3 regions of the Bradyrhizobium sp. LjRoot220 genome follow, and region 1 is predicted to be linked to each of the others. Evidence: predicted binding sites of a transcription regulator. Region 1 holds the regulator's gene; each other region holds the start of a gene.

Region 1 (7,810 bases):
CTGCGCGATTTCGGTCCTGCTCATCCTCGGCGGCATCATCGTCTCCCTGATTGCGGGCGCCTGGCCGGCGATCAAGGAATACGGCTTCTCCTTCCTGTTCACCTCGCGCTGGGCGCCTTCCAACGATCCGCCGGTCCTCGGCGCGCTCGGCCCGATCTATGGCACCCTGGTCACGTCCGTGGTCGCGATGATGATCGCCATTCCGGTCGGGCTCGGCATTGCGATCTTCCTCACCGAGCTTTGTCCGCAGTGGCTGCGCCGCCCGATCGGCATTGCCGTGGAATTGCTCGCCGGCATCCCCTCGATCATCTACGGCATGTGGGGCTTCTTCGTGCTCGGCCCGTTCATGGCCGATCATTTTCAGCCGTTCATGATCAAGGTGTTCGACGGCGTTCCGGTGCTCGGCACGATCTTCGCCGGTCCGCCGTCCTATCTCAGCCTGTTCAACGCCTCGCTGATCCTCGCGATCATGGTGCTGCCCTTCATCACCGCGATTTCGGTCGACGTGTTCAAGACGGTGCCGCCGGTGCTCAAGGAAGCCGCCTACGGCGTCGGCTGCACCACCTGGGAAGTCGTCCGCAACGTCGTGATTCCCTACACCCGTGTCGGCGTCATCGGCGGCATCATGCTGGCGCTGGGCCGCGCGCTCGGCGAAACCATGGCGGTGACGTTCATCATCGGCAATGCCTTCAAGATCACGGGTTCGGTGTTTTCGCCGGGCACCACGATCTCGGCGGCTATCGCCTCCGAATTCGCCGAAAGCGACGGGCTGCATCAGTCCGGCCTGATCCTGCTCGGCCTCCTGCTGTTCGTGCTGACCTTCTTCGTGCTGGCGTCCGCGCGGCTGATGCTGTCGCGGCTGGAAAAGAAGGCGGGGAACTGAACCATGAATTCGATTTATCGATCCCGCCGCCGCGCCGACGTCATCATCAAGCTCCTGTGCCTCAGCGCCGCGATTTTTGGCGTCACCTGGCTGGGGCTGATCCTGTTCACGCTGTTCTATAACGGCCTCGCGGGTCTGAACCTGCAGGTCTTCACCCAGAATACCCCGCCGCCCGGCTCAACCGATGGCGGCCTGCTCAATGCGATTGTCGGCTCGATCATCATGACCGTGATCGGCGTTGGCATCGGCGCGCCGCTCGGCCTGTTCGCCGGCACCTATCTCGCCGAATATGGCAGGAACGACAAGCTCACCTCGGTGATCCGTTTCATCAACGACATCCTGCTCAGCGCGCCCTCGATCATCATCGGTCTGTTCGTCTATGGCGCCATCGTGGTGCCGATGGGCGGCTTCTCGGCCTTTGCCGGCTGCCTGGCGCTGGCCGTGATCGTGATCCCCGTGGTGGTGCGCACCACCGAGGACATGTTGCTGCTGGTACCCAATCCGCTGCGCGAAGCGGCATCCGCGCTCGGCCTGCCGCGCTCGCTCGTCATCAAGCGGATCGCCTATCGTGCGGCCCGCGCCGGCCTCATCACCGGCGTGCTGCTGGCTACCGCCCGCGTCGCCGGCGAAACCGCGCCGCTGCTGTTCACCGCGCTGTCGAACCAGTTCTTCAGTCTCGACCTGACCAAGACGATGGCGAACCTGCCGGTCACCATCAACAATTTCGTGCAGAGCCCCTACGAATACTGGAAGCAGCTCGCCTGGAGCGGGGCCCTGCTCATCACCCTCACCGTACTTGCCCTGAATATTGGCGCCCGCATCCTCGGCGCCGAGAGGACAGCAAAATGAACGATCTCTCTGTATCCGTCAGTTCCGCGAACGGACCCGTTCCCCAGGTCACGCTGCCCGACGCGCCGCCGAAGGTTACCGCGCGCGGCCTGAATTTCTACTATGGCGAACACCACGCGCTGAAGAACATCAACCTCGCGCTCGGCACCCATCGGGTTACCGCCTTCATCGGGCCGTCCGGCTGCGGCAAGTCCACGCTGCTGCGGATCTTCAACCGGATGTACGATCTTTATCCGGGCCAGAAGGCGACCGGGCAATTGATGCTCGACCAGACCAACGTTCTGGACCCCAAGCTCGATCTCAATCTGCTGCGCGCCCGCGTCGGCATGGTGTTCCAGAAGCCGACGCCGTTTCCGATGACGATCTACGAGAACATCGCGTTCGGCATCCGCCTGTACGAGAAGATCTCGAAATCAGAGATGGACGGCCGCGTCGAAAAGGCGTTGCGTGGCGGGGCGCTGTGGAACGAGGTCAAGGACAAGCTGAATGCCTCGGGCCTCAGCCTGTCCGGCGGCCAGCAGCAGCGGCTCTGCATCGCCCGCACGGTCGCGGTGCGCCCGGAAGTGATCCTGTTCGACGAGCCCTGCTCGGCGCTGGATCCGATCTCGACCGCCAAGGTCGAGGAACTGATCCAGGAGTTGGCGGAGGATTACACCATCGCCATCGTGACCCATAATATGCAGCAGGCGGCGCGCGTCTCCGACAAGACCGCCTTCATGTATCTCGGCGAACTGGTCGAGTTCGACGACACCAACAAGATTTTCACCTCGCCGGGCGATCGACGCACCCAGGACTACATCACCGGCCGGTTCGGTTGAGGAGATAACACATGGTTTCTGAACACACCGCCAAGGCGTTCGACAGCGACTTGCAGGAACTGACCCGCCTCGTCGCCGAGATGGGCGGCCTCGTCGAACGCATGATCACCGAATCCGTCGATGCCTTGATCCGCCGCGACGTCGCGCTCGGCAAGCGCGTCGTCGCTTCCGACGTCGAAATCGACCGCCTGCAGCACGCGATCGAGGAACGCGCGGTGCTGACGATTGCGCGCCGCCAGCCGATGGCGGTCGACCTGCGCGAGATCGTCGGCGCCATGCGGGTGGCCACCGATCTGGAGCGGATCGGCGACCTCGCCAAGAACATGGGCAAGCGGGTCGCGGCGCTGGAGAACGATTTCCAGCCGCTGAAGCTGATCCGCGGCCTCGAACACATGACCGATCTGGTGCAGTCGCAGGTCAAGTCGGTGCTCGACGCCTATGCCTCGCACGATCTGCCGGCGGCGATGGCGGTCTGGAAGGGCGACGAGGAAGTCGACGCCATCTGCACCTCGCTGTTCCGCGAACTGCTGACCTACATGATGGAAGATCCGCGCAACATCTCGTTCTGCATCCATTTGATGTTCTGCGCCAAGAACATCGAACGGATCGGCGACCACTCCACCAATATCGCCGAGACCGTGTTCTACATGATCGAAGGCCAGCAGATGCTCGACAAGCGTCCGAAGGGCGACATGACCAATTTCGCCACCACGGTGCCAGGCAACTAAAGCGGAACTAACAGCGTAACCAGAAACGTTCGCATACGGCAATCGCGTCAAGGTATTTGGATATCAAGAGGCTCATATAGATGAACGCACGCATTCTGGTGGTTGAAGACGAGGAGGCGCTGACCACGCTTCTGCGCTACAACCTCGATGCCGAAGGCTATGAGGTCGAAACCGTCGGCCGCGGCGATGACGCCGACACACGGCTAAAGGAGCGCGTGCCCGACCTGATCGTGCTGGACTGGATGCTGCCGGGCCTGTCCGGCATCGAGCTGTGCCGGCGCTTGCGGGCGCGGCCGGAGACCAAGACGCTGCCGATCATCATGCTGACTGCGCGCGGCGAGGAAAGCGAGCGGGTGCGGGGGTTGGCTACCGGCGCCGACGACTACATCGTCAAACCCTTTTCGGTGCCGGAACTCCTGGCGCGGGTGAAAGGCCTGTTGCGGCGGGCAAGCCCGGAGCGGCTCGCCACCGTGCTGACCTATGGCGACATCGAACTCGATCGCGAAAAGCGCCGCGTCGCGCGCTCGGGCCGCCCGATCGATCTCGGCCCGACCGAATATCGCCTGCTGGAGTTTTTCCTGGAACATCCCGGCCGCGTGTTCAGCCGCGAGCAGCTGCTCGACAGCGTCTGGGGCCGCGACATCTATATCGACGAGCGTACCGTCGACGTCCATATCGGCCGCCTGCGCAAATTGCTCAATCCCGGCCGCGAGCAGGACCCGATCCGCACCGTGCGCGGCGCCGGCTACGCGCTGGACGACCGGTTTGCGAAGGTGGAGTAGGGCACGGCTTAGCCCCGTACCAGAACAATATCGAAATTCAGCACGCGGTGGCCGGATCCTCCTTCCGACGGAACCGGCTTTGCGATCAACAAATCCGGACGCAGCGCGGCGTTGAGCAGCCTGTCGCAGGCATTGAGCGGTTCGTCCGGAAAATACATCTGGGTGATCAGCCGTTCGAACCGGCCGTGAACCTCGAAGTGGATGTGCGGCGGCCGCATCCAGTCCAGGCCTGCCGGATAGGCGCCGGGCTTTACGGTCTTGATCCGGTAGATGCCGTCGTCATCGGAACGAATGCCGATGCAGCCGACAAAGTGTGGGTCGAGTGGCGCCGGATTGGGGTCGTTGGCGTGCACGTATCGGCCAAACGTATTGGCCTGCCAGATTGTGACAGGGACGCCGCGGACAGGCTCGCCATCGAGATTGAGTATCTTCCCGGTGACTTCGATGATCTCGCCCCGCGCCAGCCCGTCGATCCCGTTGACTGAGGTCAGGTCGGCTTGCGGGACCGGCGTATGGCCTGTCGGGAAGTAGGGACCGAGAATCTGGTCCGGTGTCCGGTGTCGGCGCGTGTTGGTTGAGATGGACATGGTGCGCCTCAATCTTCCGGCGCAAAGCCGGAGGCCCTCACGATCGGCCCCCAGCGGTCAAAATCGGATCTGACCAGCTGCGCAAATTGCTGCGGCGTTTCGCCGGCAGGGTCCATTGAAAGCCTGGCCAAGGCGGTTTTGAAGCTGCCGGCACTCACGGCGGCACGGATCGCCGCATTGAGGCGTTTCACCGTTTCGGCCGGCGTATGGGCCGGAACGAAGATGCCGAACCATTCAATCGCTTCCAGCGCCGGATATCCTGCTTCCCGGACCGTCGGCACATCGGGAAGCAGTGGCGATCGCTGTGGCCCGGTTGTCGCCAGCGCTCGAATGGCGCCGGATTGCACGTGTGGAAGCGCGGTCCCGATTGGATAGATCGTTGCGGCAATTCGACCGCCCGTCAGATCCTGGATGCCGCCCGGGCCGCCATAGGGCAGATGCACGAATTCGAAGCCAGCCGCCTTGGCCAGCGTCACGCCGGTGAAATGCAGCATCGAACCAGCCGCAGCCGTGCCATAGGTCGCCTGCTTCGGATTGGCCGCGCACCATTTGGCGAAGTCGGGCATCGTTCTGACGTCGGCCGGCACCATCGGACCCACGGTGATCAGAAACGGAAACGAGCAAACCGTGGAGACCGGAACGAAATCCTTGAACGCGTCGTAGCCAAGCGTCTTGTAGACATGGGGGAATACGGCGACGCTGGAGGCAGGCGTCAGGATCATCGCCGTGCCGTCGGCCGGGCTGTTCTTCAGCGCTCCGAGCGCGAGACGCCCGCCGGCGCCGGGACGATTTTCGACGATGAAGGAAGGGGCGTCATGCTTCATTCCCTCCACGAGCAGTCTGGCGATCACGTCGATCGCGCCCCCGGCGCCGAAGCCCACCAGCATGCGCGAGACGGTCTCAGCGGCCGCCATCCGGATCGCATCGGGGATGATGGCGGCGATACCGCCGGCGCACGCCAGCGATACGAACCTTCGTTTTGTGATCATGTGATCATCCTCATGGGGCTGTCGATCATCATCGAAACCGCCGCCACTCTGGTCCTCCCGACCATTATCTGGTAGACCGAAAACCGCGACATCCCTGTAACTACTGGGTTAAGGCTCGCGATGGACTGGTCGGATCGAATTGGCCGTCGCCTCAAGCTGCGCGACCTTCATATCCTGATGGCGGTCGCCGACACCGGTAGCATGGCGAAGGCCGCCGCCAGGCTCAGCATTTCCCATCCCGCCGTTTCCAAGGCGATATCCGAAATCGAAGGCACGCTCGGCGTGCGATTGTTCGATCGCGGCTCGCGGGGCGCCGAACTCACGGCCTATGGCGAGGTGCTGCTTCGATGCGGAATCAATGTCTTCGACGAGATGCAGCAGGGCCTTCGCTCGCTGGAATATCTGTCTGATCCAAATTCGGGCGAAGTGAGGCTCGGATGCACCGACATCATTCTGCACAGCCTAGTGCCTCCCATTGTGGGGAGATTTTCCAGGCAACATCCCGGTGTTCAGCTTGACGTCAGGCTCACCAATCCGGGCGACCATCAGATCCAGGAGCTGCGCGAGCGCAAGATTGATCTGCTGATCACGCGAGCCACCGGCCAGCAGGACGACTTCCATTCCGAAGTCCTGTTCGATGAGCCGTTTGTCTTCGTTGTGGGGTAACAGAGTGAATTGGCGCGAAAGCGCCGAATTGCTCTCAAGGATATCGTCGAGGGCAACTGGGTCCTGCCACCCTACGACAGCGCGCCGGGTGCTCTGGTTGCCGAGGTGTTTCGCGCCAATGATTTTTCGCCGCCGAAGCCGTTGGTCAAAACCATAGCAATTCAGCTCACGGTGTCGCTCATTGCCAGCGGCGAATTTGTCGGAATCCTGCCGGCGTCGGTCGCGGCGCTGAGCGCGCATCAGGCCGCCTTGAAGGTTTTACCGCTGAAATCCTCCGGACCTCGGATTTCGGCCGAAATCGTATTCCTGAAAAATCGAACACTCAGCCCCGCGGTGGAGGCGTTTATCAATTGCGCGCGGGAGGTCACCAAATCACTTGTCCGCGCACCGTGAAGGGCGGCGGTGATGCGCTGGATGACCGGTTTTGCGAAGGTGGAGTAGGGCGCGGCGCAGATACATCCGCGTCGTCCCGGCGAACGCCGGGACCCATAACCACAAATCTTGATTGTTTTAAAAGCTGGAGCACCAGCTAAGCATAACCACTGCTATCGGTGGTTATGGGTCCCGGCTCAAGGCCGGGACGACATCAGTGAGCGTCGCCTTACCGCGTCGGCTTCGGTGCCGGACGGCGGCGATCGGAGGCCGGCTGATAGGCGATGCGCGAGTGATGTGCGCAATAGGGCAGGCTGTTGAGCGCCTTGCCGCCGCAGAAAAAGAATTCCGAGCTCGAGGGGTCGCCGATCGGCCAGTGGCAGGTGGCCTCGTTCAGCTCGAGCAGCGTCAGGCGCTGGCTCATCGGCACCACATTGTCGTAGGCGACCGGATCCGGCTCCATCTCCACGTCGAAGGCATGGGCCAGCGCGGTGTTGCCGCGCGACACCGGACGCGCCACCCGCATCATCTGCGGGGCGGGGCGGGCCTTGCGCTGCCGCGGCGCGGCCGAGGAGGGGCTTTTGGCGCGGCCGGAAAGGCCGAGCCGGTGAACCTTGCCGATCACCGCATTTCGCGTCACATTTCCAAGTTCCGCGGCGATCTGGCTGGCGGAAAGTCCGCCCTCCCAGAGTTTCTTAAGCTGCTCGACGCGATCGTCCGACCAGGTCAATACCGTCATCGCATTTTCCCTTCGCACAGAGCCGGCCAAACCGGGGGCAGCGCTGGCGATGCCAATTCTCAAAAATCCCAGCGGGCAGAATCCCTTAGCCCTCGCCGGGCGCGAAAATCGCCCGAACGTCTACGCCGTACAAAATGGGCTTCTAAGGGTCAGTACCGCCGCACGAGATGTCGTACCCGACAGCCCAGAGGCTACAATATGGCGTGACTCAGGCGCAAGAGTCCGCATCGGTGCGTCCACATGTTCCGACTATCTATGCATTGTATTCGGCGTTTTCCACCGCCCCGGAATCCTGCAGGATTGCTGTTTCGCACCGCAGGAAGGCGCTTTTGAGGTGTGTTGACACGGTCCACCGCCCGCATAGAATGCCTGCCACGTGCCGCCCCGAAAAGGCGGC
Region 2 (7,810 bases), on a different contig from region 1:
CGGCAGCCGCGCCGAAGCAAACGCCTCCGCCCGCCGCAGCGCCGCCCCCGCGTCCGACACCTCCGCCAGCGCCGACGGCAGCTCCGCCCGCCCGCACACCGCCCCCACCGGCGGCAACCACCACGCCGGCGCCGACCGCATCGCCGCCGCCTGCCGGCACAACTCCTGGCGCGCCGCCGCGCGCCGGCCAGCCGCCGGCTGATACCAAGCGTGTGCCGGGGACGCCCGGTGCAGGGCCGACGGCCACGCCGACCGCGACACCATCGCCGACCGCGCCTCCGGCTGCTGGAACGCCTGCGACACCGCCTGCTGGCGCAGCACCCGGAACGCCTTCGCCGCGTCCTGGTGCACCGCCAGCCGCTGGCGGCGCCACGCCGACACCTCCGGGTGGCCAGCCACCGCGCCCTGGTCAGCCACCCGGGGCACCGCCGGCTGCCGCCACGCCAACAACTCCCCCGGCCACACCGGGTGCAACTCCGGCCGCACCGGGCACGCCGCCCGCTGCCGGAAGGACACCGCCTGCCGGCGCACCTCCGTCAGCCGGAGCGCCGGCGGCTGGCGCGCCTACGCCTCCGCCGCCCGGCCCGCAGGGACGCCCGGCCGTTCCGCCCGCGCCTCCCGCCGGTGCCGCGGCACCAAGTGTCGTCCCCGGCTCGGCAGCCGCAACACCACCGCCCAACAGGGCGCAATTCGCGCCGCCGACGGTTGCACCGGCGTTCCGGGCCGCACCGACGATCACAACGCAACTGCCGCCACCGCCACCGCCACGGCGGGAAAACATGACGCCACTCGCTATTGGCGCCATTGGCGCGGGCGTCGTGGCAGGCGCCGTGGTCGGCGCGTCCATCGCCGATTACCGCAACCAGCGACGCGAAACCATCGAAGGCGGACGCACCATCTACACCGAGCCGGACCGGATCATCATCCGCGACCCGAGCGGGCAGCAATACGTGCGCGGCAACGATCTCTATCGCTTCCGTTATGGTGCGCGTGACATCCAGACCGAGACCGTCGGCGGCGAAACCCGCACCGTCGTAATCCGGCCGGACGGCAGCCGGATCATCACCGTGGTCGGCAATGACGGGCGACTGCTGCGCCGGATCCGCCGCGACGAGCGCGGCCGCGAGGTCATCATCATCGACAACAGCTACCGCGATCCGCGCGCGGTCGGCGGCTTCTATGTCGACCTGCCGCCGCCAGTGGTCAGCATGCCCTACGACCGCTACATCGTCAGCGCGGAGGAGGCGTCTCCGGAAGTGATCTATGACACGATGGTGGCGCCGCCGGTGCAACGGATCGACCGGCGCTACTCGCTCGACGAAATCCGCTACAGCCCCAATGTCCGGATGCAGATGCCGAGTATCGACATCAACAGCATCAACTTCGCGACCGGTTCATGGGAGATCCCGCCGGACCAGGCGGCGAAGCTGCAGGCGATTGCCGACGGCCTCAATCGGGCGATCCAGGCCAACCCGCGCGCGGTGTTCCTGATCGAAGGGCACACCGACAAGGTGGGCTCCGACATCGATAATCTCTCGCTGTCTGACCGCCGCGCGGAATCCGCCGCAACGCTGCTGACGCAGCAGTTCAACGTGCCGGCGGAGAACCTGACCTCGCAGGGTTATGGCGAGCAGTATCCGAAGGACCCGGTCGACGGACCGAGCGAGATCAACCGGCGCGTCACCATCCGCAACATCACGCCGCTGCTCAACGGCGGCCAGGCCTCGCTGCCGCCGCCGCCGCCCGGCACCGCGCCGCCGCGGCGCTGAGGTCGATCGGCACGATAAGAAAATGGCCGGGAGCAATCCCGGCCATTTTGTTTTGCGTCAGGCGCTGAGCGCCCGCGGCGGCAGACAGGCGTCGCAGATCGCCGCCACATGACGATGGTCGGTACCGCAACAGCCGCCCAGAATGCGCATCGCCGGAAATGAGCGCCGGAGATTCAGATAGCGCCGGCCGAGATCCTGCGGATCGCCTGCGTCGAGCGTTGTGGACTCATCCAGTTCAGCATGGCTTTTGGTCGACGCGTTGGCTCTGATGCCGTGGATGCGCTTGACCCAGGCCTCGTCCGCTTTCAGCGCGTGTTCGAAATGCGTCGGATGCGCGCAATTGACCAGGAAGTATTCGACCGAAGCCTGGGTCGCGCGATCCACCGCCTCGATCGCTTCGCGCAGCGTTTCGCCGTTGACCAGACGGCCGTCGGTTTCCACCGTGAACGAAATCACCGCCGGAATCTGTTGCGCTCTGGCAGCGCGCGCGATGCCGATCGCTTCATTGATGTTCGTGAGCGTGTAGGCTGTCACCATATCGGCGCCGCCTTCGACGAAGGCCGCGATCTGCGCGCCGTGATAAATCTCGGCTTCGGCCGCATCCATGTTGCCGGCCTTGTAGCCGTCGCCGCGCGGGCCGATGGCGCCGCTGACGACGCAAGGCGTCGTCGGCTTTTCCCAATCGGCGCGCAGCTCCGCGAGCAGCTTGATCGCGCGAATATTGATCGCCCTGAGTGCGGCCGCATCGTAGCCAAGCAGGGCGCCCCAATCGGGATTGGCGCGCCATGTCGGGCTGTCCAGCACAAAGCCAACGCCATGGTCGCGTGCGACCGCCATGTAGGCCTGGTAGTATCGCTTCAGCGAGTCCGGGCCTTCCGGTCTGTCGAGCAGCACGAAGGCGGCGAAATGCGGCAGTTCAATCCCTTCGTGGAAGATCAGCGTCGTTTCCATGCCGCCGTCGGTGAGGAAAATGCCCCCGCGGCGCTGCGGCAGGTCGTATCGATATTTTGTCACTGCAATATCTCCGTAATCGGCAAATGGCTCTGATGGTAGGTCTCACGTGGCGCGGTTCGGTCTGGCCGAACTGGTGCTGCATTGTGTCGCGGCTTCCTAGACGGCTCGTGGTGCAGCTGCATCCCCGGCCGTAAAATGCTACGGAATCAGAGGGTTGTACGGCGGACACGAATCCGCGGCGCTGCTGCACGCAGACCAAACCGTACCGCGAGTACAGTTTTTGGAGACACCGAATGGGAAAAGGCGAAGCGACCCGCGAGCGAATTCTCGAGATTGCTGAAGCCGCCGTGCTCGCCAAGGGGTTTGGCGCCACGTCGATCGACGAGGTGATCGCGGAGGCCGGCCTCACCAAGAGCGGCTTCTTCTATCATTTCAAGGACAAGAATGCGCTCGCGCGCGAAATGCTGCGCCGCTACGTCAAAACCAACGACCAGCTGTTCGACGACGTCTTCGCGCGCGGCCGGCAGCTGTCGGACGATCCGCTGCAAGCGTTCCTGATTTCGCTGAAGCTGCTCGCCGAAGTGATGGCCGATCTGCCGAACGGGCATCCCGGCTGCCTGATTGCAAGCATCTGTTATCAGGAGCGGCTGTTCGACCGCGAGGTGCGCGATCCCACCGCACAGTCGGTGCGCGACTGGAACGCGCGCTTCCGCCACATCCTCGGCGGGATCGCCGCGGTCCATCCACCGAGGGAGCCGGTCGATCTCGACGATCTCGCCGACATGGTGTCCTGCATTGTCGACGGTGCGATCATCATGTCGAAAACGCTGAACGATCCGGGCCGGCTGGAACGCCAGATCCTGATCTTCCGAAGCTGCGTGAAGCTGATTTTCTCGGCTCCATCGCCTTCCTGACGCGCGCCGATCATCAGAATCTATTTCGCCGCGGCGAGCCCCAGCGCGTCGACCATCACGCGGAAGACCTCCGTATTGTCCATCGAACCCCTGACCCGTTCGCTGCCGGGCCCGGTCGCGGTCAGGATGACGTCTTCGCCGGAATGCACGCTGGCGTTCATCATCGCCGGCAGATTGCCGGGCCGCAGCACGGCGCCGGGAACGCCCTTGTACTTTTCGTTGGCCTTGAAGGTTCCGTCGTCGTCTCCCTTCATGGTCGGGTCGTTCGGGCCGTCGAGTTTGGGGCGGAAGGTCTCGTAATGGTCGGGCAGGCTGGCCGAGAAGATGGCGAGCCGCCGGCTGACGTCGACGCGCGACGGATAGCCGTCGGCATCGGGCGCCGGGTAATTCGGGAAGCCGGCCTTGTCGTAGACGCCGACGCGCTCGCGCATCGGCGCCTCCGACGTCGTGTTCATGTCGTGATTGATGGTGCCGACAAGAGCGTTGGGGTGGTTATGGTCCGGTGTGACCAGGATCAGGGTGTCGTCGCCGCGCTTGCTCGCCCAGTCGCGGGCGAGGCGCACCGCATTGTCGAGCATGATGGTGTCGTAGACGGCGCGGTCGAAGTCGAGGGCATGCGCGTATTTGTCGATCAATCCGGATTCCACCATCAGGAAGAAGCCGGCCTCGTTTTTCGACAGCACGTTCAGCGCGGCCTGGAGCTGCTCGGTCAGGTCTGGCTGCTCGGGAAATTTCTTGACGCCGCCGCCCTTGAGGAATTTGCGATCCAGCGCCCCGTCCATATTTCTCGTGGCGAACAGCCCGAGCAACTGGCGCGTCTCGGGTTTGGCCGCCAGCGCATTGAGTTCGCCTGCGGTCGTCGCCATGGCGTAGCCGGCGTCGCGGAACCGGGCGATATAGTCGATCTCGTCCTTGCGCTTGGATCCGGCCGCCGACTTCGGCAGGAAGTTCGCGCTGCCGCCACCCAGCAACACCTCGGGCCTCGCCGCGAAAAGCTGCTCGACAATCTCGTCATAGGCAGCCCGGCGGCGCGTATGCGCCACCATCGCCGCCGGCGTGGCGTCCTCGACTTCGGTGGTGGTCACGATACCGATGCTCATCTTAAGCCGGCGCTTGGCCAGGCTCGCGATGGTCTCGACCTTGGGATCGTCGAGCGCGTCTCTGGTGCGGTCGGCATAGACGCCCATCGCATTGACCGCGCTCTTGTGGCCGGTGGAATAGGCGCTGGCCGAGTTTGCCGAATCGGTGATGATCGAATCCGAGCCGGCGGTCGCCACCAGCGCCGTATGCGGCATGTCGTCCATCGCAAGCTTGCCGAGGCTCTTGCCCTCCGCAATGCCCTTGGAAAGCAGCCGCGCCGCGACGCGATGCGCAGGCGACATCCCATCGCCGATGAACAGGATGACGTTCTTGGCCTTGCGTGGCCCGGTGTCGTAGACCGTCCACGTCACCTTGCGGCTCTTGGTGCCGTCACTGACCTCGACGACGACCGGCCCGGGCTTTGCCAGTTCGACATCGCGAAGCAGCAGCGCGGATTGGTCCCTGCCGTCTTCGCGCTCGATGAACGTTGCGGCCCGGCCGAACACGGCGGCGTAGTCCTGGCCGTTGACGGTTACCTTCAGTTTCGCCTGGTCGACCCTGTCGGGGAATTCAACCTTGAAATCGAACTGCGCGCCGGAGAGGATTTCGGCGCGGTCGATCGGATAGACGGTTTGGGCAACAGCCGGCGATGCCGAGAGCAGGACGGCGAGGGTGATGACGGTGATTGGCTTGATCAAAATCGGCTCCGCGCGTGCTTGCCTGCGGAACAGCGACAAGCCGCTGCTTGCGCAGAAGTGAAGGCGATCAATTCTATCCAGCCCGAATGACACCTATGTAACGGCCGCCCGCAGCGATGCAGAGGTGGCGAAAAGAGCCCGGCCTCCGGCCGTTCAGTCCTTGTCGTTACCGAGCTTGAAGATTTCGGAACCATCGCCGCTCGATAGCAAGCCGGTGTCTGAATAAAGCTTCAGCTTGGCGCGGGTATCCGTGATGTCGAGGTTGCGCATGGTCAACTGGCCGATGCGGTCTGCCGGCGTGAACGCCGCATCCTCCACCTTCTCCATGCTCAGCCGTTCCGGCTTATAAGTCAGGTTCGGGCTCTCGGTGTTCAGCAGCGAGTAGTCGTTGCCACGGCGCAATTCGAGCGTCACCTCGCCGGTGACGGCGCGCGCCACCCAACGCTGGGCGGTTTCGCGCAGCATCAACGCCTGCGAATCGAACCACCGGCCCTGGTAGAGCAACCGGCCGAGGCGTATGCCGCTGATGCGATACTGCTCGATCATGTCTTCGTTGTGGATGCCGGTGACCAGGCGCTCATAGGCGATGTGCAGCAGCGCCATGCCGGGCGCCTCATAGATGCCGCGGCTCTTGGCCTCGATGATCCGGTTCTCGATCTGGTCGCTCATGCCAAGGCCGTGCCGGCCGCCGATGGCGTTGGCCTCGAGGAACAGCGCGACCGGATCCGCAAAGGTCTGGCCGTTCAGCGCAACGGGCTGGCCCTCCGCAAAACGCACGACGACCTTTTCGGCCTTGACGATACAATCGTCGCGCCAGAACGGCACGCCCATGATCGGATTGACGATCTTGATGCCGCTGTCGAGGCTTTCGAGATCCTTGGCCTCATGGGTTGCGCCCAAAATATTGCTGTCGGTCGAGTAGGCCTTTTCGGCGCTCATCTTGTAGGCAAATCCATTCGCGGTCATGAACGCCGACATTTCCGCGCGGCCGCCCAATTCGTCGATGAACTGCTGGTCGAGCCAGGGCTTGTAAATCCGAAGATTGGGATTGGTCAAAAGGCCGTAGCGATAGAACCGCTCGATGTCGTTGCCCTTGTAGGTGGAGCCATCGCCCCAGATGTTGACGCCGTCCTCCTTCATCGCCGCAACCAGCATCGTGCCGGTGACCGCGCGACCGAGCGGCGTGGTGTTGAAATAGGTGTTGCCGCCGGTGGAGACGTGGAAGGCGCCGGACTGGATCGCGGCAATGCCTTCGTGGACCAGTTGCGTGCGGCAATCCACCAGCCGGGCTTTCTCGGCGCCGAATTCCAGCGCCTTGCGCGGAATTTCGTCGTAATCGGCCTCGTCCGGCTGCGCGAGATTGGCGGTATAGGCAAAGGTGCGGGCGCCCTTTTGCTTCATCCACACCAGCGCCGCCGAGGTGTCGAGACCGCCCGAAAAAGCGATGCCGACTTTTTCCCCTTTGGGCAGGCTCTTCAGGATCGTACTCATCGTGCTTCCAATCGGTCGAAATGGCGGATGTCGTGTGCGGCTTTAGCTGCGCGAATAACAAACTTTGCGCTGATGGGCACGCCTTTAATAGCCCAAATGGCAACCGGCCGGGGTCAGATTAACCCGGCTGGCGCGAGCGCTTCGCCAGGCGGTTCCAGGGCCGGGCCCATCGTGCCAGCGCGGCCTCGACCGACGCATCGGAGACCCGGGTCGACGGCCAGCGGTACAGCCAGCCATGGGCCAGCCAGATCACCAGAAAGCTGACCAGGCCGGCGGCCGCCACATCGGTGAAGAAATGCCCGCCGAATGCCATCCGCAGCACGCTGGTGACGATCCCGAACAGGGTCGCCGCCGCATAGGCCAAAGGCCGCCACGCCGGCGGCGCCAGCGCCGCGGGCGCGTAGGTCCAGAACGCGGTGGCGCCCTCGCCGGAGAAGAACGAGCAGTTGCGCCCGCACGTGCCGCGCGGATCCCAATACGGCACGAATTCCTGGGGCCCGTTGAACTGCGTCACCACCACCGGCCGCGGCCGGCCCCAATAGCTCTTGAAGGTGAGGTTGGTGAGGACGACGGCGGATAGCAGGATGGTGCTGAGCAGGAATACCGCGGCACGCGCGGGAATGAACATCGGCCGGTCCGGCCGCACCAGCTTGACCACGATCGCCGCAAGCGACGGCAGTGCGAGCGCCCATGCGATCCACATCGCGGCGTCGCGGGCGATGGCGGCGAGCACGCTGCGCTTCAGCGGAAACGACGTGGTCTCGGGGTCGTAAAACACCGCCGCCAGCTTGAGATCGAGTTCGGGGAAAATTCCGAACAGCAGTCCGATGATGAGCGCCAGCCCAAGCGCGATGAGAAGTCCGGTCCGGTTCATGGCGCGGGGTTTAGCCGAGGGGATGGCGGA
Region 3 (7,810 bases), on a different contig from region 1:
TGCTCAGCGAGGCGCGGCCTTGCTCGGTGCCGACGGCGCTGATGTCACGGCCTGCGATCCGCAGCGAGGTTTCGTGAATCTCGTGCCCGAGCAGGGCCCGGCCGCCTTCGATGAAAATGTCAGTCAAGATGCCGCACCCTGATGCCTGATCGGCGCGCGGACGGAGCCCGCGCTTGTTTCGTATTTGGCTAGAAAATCCTCGACTGCCAGCTTGCGGAAATCGGGCAGGGCGCTGCGCAGCATCTCGTGGTCCCAATTCCACCAGGCGAGCTCGGCGAGCCGGCCGGCGACCGCTTCCGAAAACCGCCGTTTGATCGCGCGCGCCGGATTGCCGGCAACGATGGTGTAGGCCGGAACGTCCTTGGTCACGATCGCGCCGGCGGCAATCACCGCGCCGGTACCGACGTTGCGACCGGGCAGGATGATTGCGCCGTGCCCGATCCAGACGTCATGGCCGATATGGATGTAATGGGCGCGCCGCCATTCGAAGAACTCGGCATCGTCGCTCTCGCCTGGAAAATAGGCGCTGGCGCGGTAGGTGAAGTGCGCCTGCGTCGCACGGTGCATCGGATGGTTGCCCGGATTGATCCTGGTCATCGCTGCGATGGAGCAGAATTTGCCGATTGAAGTGTAGGTGATCTGGGCGTCGTTGACGACATAGGAATAGTCGTCCATCGACACTTCATGCAGGATCGTGCGCGGGCCGACTTCGCAATAGGCGCCGAGTTCTGTGTCGTACAATTTCGCCGTTGGATCGACGGTCGGGTCGGTTGAAAGCATCTGGCCGGCCATACGGGCGTCTCTCCGCGACCAAGGGTGGCGTCACAGCGGCACGTCATCGACGGGCATGATGACATCTTCATGACGGCTGCGTGACCGAGATCGCGGGTGTGGACGATCACCGCACTGCAGCGCGATTGTCACACAACTGAAATATCCAATCGTTAGCGATGAGCCAAGAGTGCGGTCAAGACTGGGATTCTGGAGCATTGCATGCTGGTGGTGGAAGGTCTGACGTGTCGTTTCGGCACAAAAGCCGCGGTGGATAATGCCTCGTTCTCGATCGCGCCCGGCGGCTTCGTCGGCGTGATTGGCCGCTCCGGCGCCGGCAAATCGACACTGCTGCGGATGATCAACCGCCTCGCTGAGCCATCCGAGGGACGTATCCTTTACGACGGCGTCGATGTCACAGCGCTTCGCGGCAGGGATCTGCGACAGTGGCGCGCCCGCTCGGCGATGATCTTTCAGCAATTTAATCTGGTCGGCCGGCTCGATGTGCTGACCAACGTGCTGATGGGAAGACTCTCCGACGTTCCATCGTGGCGGTCGCTGACCCAGCTTTGGCCTGAAGAGGACAAGGCGCTGGCGATGTCGGCGCTGGAGCAGTTCGATATGGCCTCGCTCGCAGCGCAACGGGCCGACCAGCTTTCGGGTGGCCAACAGCAGCGCGTCGCCATCGCACGTGCGCTGGTGCAGGAACCGGATGTCATCCTAGCGGATGAGCCCATTGCCTCGCTCGATCCGCGCAACACAAGAATCGTGATGGATGCACTGCTGCGCATCAACAGGCACTTCGGCATCACGGTGATCTGCAATCTGCATTCGCTCGACCTGGCGCGGAGCTATTGCGACCGCCTGATCGGCATGTCGGCCGGCCGCATCGTGTTCGATGGTGCGCCGGCGGCGTTGACCGATCATATCGCGCGCGAGCTGTACGACCTCGAAGCCAACGAGGTGATGGGCGGGGCGCCGGTTCATGCGCCCGACGATTCAACCGTTCCGGCGCTCGGTACCGCCGCTGCGGCTTGAGTACCGCATCGTTACAAGCCGGCAATCGGCCTGTTTCGCTGCAAGGAGACAGGGAAAGTCATGATCAGTCGCCGCCTCGTTCTTGCCATAGCTTCGGTCTGGGCCTTTGCTGGCTCTGCCGCGTCCGCACAGGACTGGAAAGCCAAGTATCCCGAACTGGTAATGGCGCTTGTGCCGGCGGAAAATGCCACCGGTGTTCTGGCCCGTGTCGGACCCTTTGCCGACTATTTGACCCAGCAACTCGGCGTCAAGGTGACCCTGCGGGTTGCCAATGACTACACCGCGGTCATCGAGGGCCAGAAGAACCGCCAGATTCACATCGGACAATATGGTCCCGGTTCCTATGCACGCGCCAACGCCGTGTCCAATGGAAACGTCGTCCCCTTCGTGACGCTGCGCAATTCCGGCGGGGTGATCGGATACTATTCGGTGATGTATGTGCGTGCCGAAAGTGAGTACAAGTCGGTCGGAGACCTCAAGGGAAAAGTCCTCGGGCTGGTGGATGTCGAATCCACATCCGGGTTCAAGGCGCCGACGTTTTTTCTGGCCGACCAGGGCTTTCCCGTCGAAAAACACTTCAAGCTGGCGCAGACAACCGGCAGCCACGAGAACGCGATATTCGCGCTTGCGGGCGGGACGGTCGATGCCGCCGTCAATTGGTGGAATGGGGAAGACGACTCGAATTTGAGGCGTATGCTCACCAAGGGAATGCTGAAGAAGGCTGACGGCACTCCAATGACCCCAGCGGATTTCCGCATCATCTGGAAGTCGCCGTTGCTGCCGGGCTCCCCCTTCGCGCTCCTTGCCGACATGCCTGACGACCTGAAGGCCGCAATTATCCAGGCATTCGTCGATGCCCCGAAGAAGAACAAGGCCGCGTTCGACGCCCTGACCGACGGCAAGGTTGAGAATTTTGCCCGGGTTTCCAAGGAAGACTACGTCGAATCCGTGAAGATGAATCTTTGGTTGGACCAGCAGCGAAAGCACCGGGGTAACTGACCGCGCGTCGTTCCATTGTCACCAAATCCACCGATGGTTTCGCAGAATTTCAGAGGGAGAAATCGATGATTACGCGCCGCAGCCTTTTGGCTTTGACGATCGGTCTGACACTGACCACTCCGGCCTTGGCCCAGTCCTGGAAGGACAAGTATCCCGAACTCGTGTTCGCCATCGTGCCGGCCGAAAACGCCACCGGTACCCTCGATCGGTATACCCCGTTCGTGAATTACCTGTCCAAGGAACTGGGCGTCAAAGTGACCTTGCGGGTTGCCAGCGACTACACAGCGGTGATCGAGGGCCAGAAGAACAAGCAAATTCACGTCGGCTTTTATGGACCTGGCTCGTATGCGCGGGCCAACACGGTATCGGGTGGCAACGTCATTCCGTTTGTCACAACCAAGAACAGCGACGGATCGATCGGCTACTACTCCGTCATGTATGTGCGCGCCGACAGCAAGTACAAATCGATCGAGGATCTGAAAGGAACGACACTCGGATTCGTCGACGTGGAATCGACGTCCGGCTTCAAGGCCCCGAACTTCTTCCTGACCCAGCAGGGTTTCCCGATCGACCGGTACTTCAAGGTCGGCCAGACCACTGGCAGCCATGAGAATGCCGTGCTGGCGCTGGCCGCCGGAACCGTCGATGCTGCCGTCAACTGGTGGAACTCGGAGGATGACTCGAACCTGACGCGCATGCTCAACAAGGGCATGGTGAAAAGAACGGACGGCACCCTGATGAAGAAGGAAGATTTCCGCATCGCCTGGAAATCGCCGCTACTGCCGGGTTCGCCGTTCGCCTATCTGGCCGACATGCCCGTCGACCTGAAAAAGGCAATTGCGAAGGCGTTCGTCGACGCTCCGCAGAAGGACAAAGACGCGTTTGCCAAACTGTCGGACGGCAAGGATCTCGGCTTCGTCGAGGTGACCGCGAAAGACTACGAAGAGTCGGTGAAGATGAACCTCTGGCTCGACGAACAGCGGAAGAAGAAGGCCTCCTGAACGGTCGGCGACGGCTGCGGGCTTGATTGCCGCCCGCTGCCGTCATCATCGCGTTTGTTCGCTCACCATCGTCCCACGCGCGAGTGGGGCAGGACAATATTTTGACTAGTCACCTTCATCGTCTTGGCGACCAGCAGGTCGCGGCGCTCCTCGGCCAATACAGTGCGGCTGTCGGCGCAAAGCGCCGTCGGACCCTGCTTTTCGCGTTGGCCCTTGCCGTGTGCACCGCGCTGGCTGCCTGGGGCGGCGAGGTCGATCTGCGCAAATTTGTCGAAGGGCTTCCAAGGTTCTGGAGCTATCTCTACGACATCCTGCCGAAGCTGCGACTTGCGCATCTCGGTACCGACTTCGCCGAATGGTTCTGGAATTGGGACGGCTGGCTCCGGCTGTTGGCTGAAACGCTTCTTGTCGCCTACGTCGGAACCTTTCTCGGCGCATCGATTGGCTTTGTTCTTTGCTTCTTTGCGAGCGCAAACCTGATCGCGAATGTTTTCGTTCGCAGTTTGGTGCGGCGTTTGCTTGAATTTTGCCGCACGGTGCCGGAGATCGTTTTCGCACTATTGTTTGTTTACGCCCTAGGGCTCGGTCCGGTACCCGGAGTCCTGGCCATCGCCATTCACACGGCCGGGGCGCTCGGCAAGCAGTTCGCCGAAGTTACCGAAAACATCGATATGAAGCCCGTCGATGGTGTCCGCGCGACCGGATCGAGTTGGGTGCAACAAATCCGTTTTGCCGTCGTGCCCCAGATCCTGTCTAATTTTGTAAGTTATACGTTGCTGCGCTTCGAAATAAACGTACGCGGCGCATCCGTGATGGGCTTTGTGGGGGCCGGAGGAATCGGCAAGGAGTTGCTGGGATCAATCCGCCAGTTCTATTACTCGGACGTCAGCGCAATTCTGTTGATGATCATTGCGACAGTGATTGTTATCGATCTCCTCACCGAGCGCTTGCGCCACCGACTTCTCGGAATTGAGGGACATCGATGATGTCGCAACCGTCGTCGCTCGCCGGGGCTGACCGGGCTCGCCTGGCGCAGGCCTATCCCGACATTTTCAGGCCGTCGCCGTTGAAGCGAATGCAGGTGGTGACGGTCGCCGTTGCCCTCGTCGGATTGTTCGTGTTCGGCATGGTGTGGCTGGGCTTCTCGTTCGAAAAATTGGTAACCGGAATAAGCCGTCTAGGCGTCATCATCGGCTTGATGTTTCCTCCAAGTCCGGGCAGCTTGCTGCATCTTTACCTCAAGGGTCTCGCTGAAACCCTCGCCATCGCCTTTCTGGGTACGCTGCTGGCAGCGGTCATCTCGTTTCCGCTTGCTTTCATCGCCGCCAAGAATGTGGTCGGTCAGCGTATCCTGCATTTCCTGTCGCGCCGCGTTCTCGATACGATACGCGGTGTCGATACGCTGATCTGGGCACTGATCTTCATCAATGTGGTCGGGCTCGGGCCATTCGCCGGCATTTTGGCAGTCGCGATGTCTGACATAGGGTCGTTCGGCAAACTGTTTTCCGAGGCGATTGAGACCGCCGACACCAAGCCGGTCGACGGTGTGACCTCGACCGGAGGATCTGCGCTTCATCAAATTCGATTTGGCGTGGTTCCTCAGGTGCTCCCGGTCATCCTGAGCCAGGTGCTCTATTACTTTGAATCAAACACGCGCTCCGCGACCGTGATCGGCATTGTCGGTGCGGGGGGAATCGGCCTTTACCTTTCGAACGAGATCAATCAGCAAAACTGGGATCATGTTGCATTCCTGATCATCATGGTTCTTATCACAGTTGCGGTGATAGATTTTATCTCCGCTCGGCTGCGGTTCGCGATCATTGGCCGGGGGGCGGTACGCGACTAGCTCAACGTCACCTATCCTCCACCAGAAACTCCACGCGTTCGGCGGCAAAGCGCGAGTGCTTGGTTACGATTGGCGTGCCGTCGGGATCGACGTCGGTGCTGTCGACCACAAGGATCGGACGTCCCAGCGCGAGTTCCAGCCGCGCGGCGTCGGTGGCGTCGATGATCCCCGCAGTGATCCTGGTCGAGGCGCGGCGGTAATCCCGAATGCCGTAATGCGCGACCAGCTTGGTCATCGAGCGCACACTGGCGAAGATGCGCCCGGCGTCGGGAAAGCGTTCGGCGGAGAGCCATGAGGTGCTGACGCAGATTGGCGTGCGGTCGGCGAGCCGCACCGACTCGATCCGGACCAGGGGTGCGCCGGTCTTCAGCCCGAGTTCCCGCGCCAGTTCACGTGTTGCGGCATCGTCGGACGCATCGATCAGCAGGCCGCGCGGTTCATGGCCGCCGGCGCCGACGATTTCGGAAAACCGCGTCCGCGAACGCAAGGGATAGGCGAGGCGCTGGGTCTCGACATAGGTTCCGCTGCCGCGCTCGGCGCGCACCAGCCCGCGTTCGGCGAGCATAGCCAGCGCCCGGCGCACCGTATGGCGATTAACCCGATAGGTTTCGGCGATCTCCATCTCGCCCGGCAGCTTTTCGCCCGCGGCGAAGCGGCCCTCGGCAATGCCGCGTTCAATCCCGTCGGCAACCTGCCGCCACAACGCCACACCCGAGGCTGCGTCCTGCATGCTCATGGCGTGAAACTACCCGGAACGATCATCCGAAAAAACAACCCTGTTGTCACCAAACAGTCATGGCGTTTGGTTATGAAGTTGTCTATTAGCATAGACAACTTGATTCCGGCAAGGTGGATATGACGGCAACCGAGAACGACAAGCAGACGCAGCGCAAGGCGGTCATGGCGGTGCTCGCGCATTCCGAGCCATCGGAGATTTCGGGCCGGCTGGCGGCGATCGCGCTGCCGGCGCACGAAAACCTGCGCGAGCCGGAAAGCGGCCTCGTGATGGTGCGCGGCCGCATTGGCGGCGACGGCGCGGCCTTCAACCTCGGCGAAGCCACGGTGTCGCGTGCTGCGGTGCGGCTTTCGAGCGGTGAGGTCGGCTTCGGCTACACGCTCGGCCGCGACGCTGAGAAGGCGCGGATGATCGCGCTGTGCGACGCCATGGTGCAGTCGGATCAATTCGCAGGTCTGGTCGAGGCAAAGGTGATCGCGCCGCTGCGCGCGGCGATCTCGGAAAAGCGGAACCGCAAGGCCGCCGAGGCGGCGGCGACGCGGGTCGATTTCTACACCTTGGTGCGGGGAGAGGGCTGATGACGACCGTTGCCGAACTGCCCGCGGGGTTTGCCGACAAGGTGTTGTCGGCGCAATCGACCTTCCGCTCCGTCATGGATGCGCTGGCGTGTCCCGGCAGCGTTCAGCGCATTGCCGCCGTCGCCGGTGCGCCTGCCGCGATGATGCGCGGCACCGCCGCCATTGCGTTGACGCTGTTCGATCATGATACGCCGATCTGGCTCGACAGCCGGATGTCGGCGACATCAGATGTCGCCAAATGGCTCAAGTTCCACACCAGCGCGCCTGTCATCGCGGATTCCTCGATCAGCAGCTTTGCCTTGATCGGCAGCCCCGGCGAGCTGCCTGCGCTCGACCGCTTCGCATTCGGCAGCAATGAATACCCGGATCGTTCGACGACGCTGATCCTGCAGGTCGAGAGCCTGATGCAGGGGCCCGCCCTCGAACTGCGCGGGCCGGGCATCGACGGCACAGCACTCCTGCAAGCCGCGATCCGGCCGCATGATCTGGTCGAACGGCTCGCCGTCAATGCCGCGCTGTTTCCGCGCGGCATCGACGTCGTGCTGGTCCATGACGACGCGATTGTCGCGATACCGCGCACCACACGGCTGGTCGCGAGAGGAGGCTAGACATGTACGTTGCCGTCAAGGGAGGAGAACGCGCCATCGAGAACGCCCATCGGCTGCTGGCGCATGAGCGGCGCGGTGATCGTGACGTTCCCGAGGTGTCGCTGTCCCAGATCTCCGAACAGCTTTCGCTCGGCGTCGACCGCGTCATGACCGAAGGCTCGCTGTACGATCGAGAACTCGCGGCCCTCGCAATCAAGCAGGCGCGCGGCGACATGATCGAGGCGATCTTCCTG

Evidence for each region. Region 1 encodes PhoB, which activates phosphate uptake and scavenging genes when phosphate is short. Its sites were predicted from a motif close to TGTCATNNANCTGTCAT; they were not measured.
Region 2: the regulator PhoB is predicted to act here: its motif matches at 5,502-5,518, upstream of ACSQ84_RS25500 (alkaline phosphatase).
Region 3: the regulator PhoB is predicted to act here: its motif matches at 6,436-6,452, upstream of phnG (phosphonate C-P lyase system protein PhnG).

The regions. Positions count from the first base shown of each region.
Region 1 covers NZ_CAXUPS020000008.1:120,248-128,057, forward strand. Annotated here, with positions in the region: gene pstC (phosphate ABC transporter permease subunit PstC) at 1-883, shown strand, start outside; gene pstA (phosphate ABC transporter permease PstA) at 887-1,732, shown strand; gene pstB (phosphate ABC transporter ATP-binding protein PstB) at 1,729-2,550, shown strand; gene phoU (phosphate signaling complex protein PhoU) at 2,562-3,278, shown strand; gene phoB (phosphate regulon transcriptional regulator PhoB) at 3,359-4,060, shown strand; gene ACSQ84_RS28215 (protocatechuate 3,4-dioxygenase) at 4,069-4,647, opposite strand; gene ACSQ84_RS28220 (tripartite tricarboxylate transporter substrate-binding protein) at 4,656-5,636, opposite strand; partial or broken gene ACSQ84_RS28225 (LysR family transcriptional regulator) at 5,757-6,695, shown strand; gene ACSQ84_RS28230 (GcrA family cell cycle regulator) at 6,904-7,413, opposite strand.
Region 2 covers NZ_CAXUPS020000006.1:450,099-457,908, reverse strand. Annotated here, with positions in the region: gene ACSQ84_RS25520 (hypothetical protein) at 1-417, opposite strand, end outside; gene ACSQ84_RS25515 (OmpA family protein) at 780-1,769, shown strand; gene ACSQ84_RS25510 (homocysteine S-methyltransferase family protein) at 1,827-2,783, opposite strand; gene ACSQ84_RS25505 (TetR/AcrR family transcriptional regulator) at 3,017-3,637, shown strand; gene ACSQ84_RS25500 (alkaline phosphatase) at 3,658-5,418, opposite strand; gene argG (argininosuccinate synthase) at 5,569-6,906, opposite strand; gene ACSQ84_RS25490 (phosphatase PAP2 family protein) at 7,025-7,780, opposite strand.
Region 3 covers NZ_CAXUPS020000004.1:27,626-35,435, reverse strand. Annotated here, with positions in the region: gene ACSQ84_RS18485 (alpha-D-ribose 1-methylphosphonate 5-triphosphate diphosphatase) at 1-127, opposite strand, end outside; gene ACSQ84_RS18480 (chloramphenicol acetyltransferase) at 124-792, opposite strand; gene phnC (phosphonate ABC transporter ATP-binding protein) at 994-1,809, shown strand; gene phnD (phosphonate ABC transporter substrate-binding protein) at 1,870-2,808, shown strand; gene phnD (phosphonate ABC transporter substrate-binding protein) at 2,874-3,809, shown strand; gene phnE (phosphonate ABC transporter, permease protein PhnE) at 3,911-4,795, shown strand; gene phnE (phosphonate ABC transporter, permease protein PhnE) at 4,792-5,655, shown strand; gene phnF (phosphonate metabolism transcriptional regulator PhnF) at 5,663-6,391, opposite strand; gene phnG (phosphonate C-P lyase system protein PhnG) at 6,511-6,969, shown strand; gene phnH (phosphonate C-P lyase system protein PhnH) at 6,969-7,577, shown strand; gene ACSQ84_RS18435 (carbon-phosphorus lyase complex subunit PhnI) at 7,580-7,810, shown strand, end outside.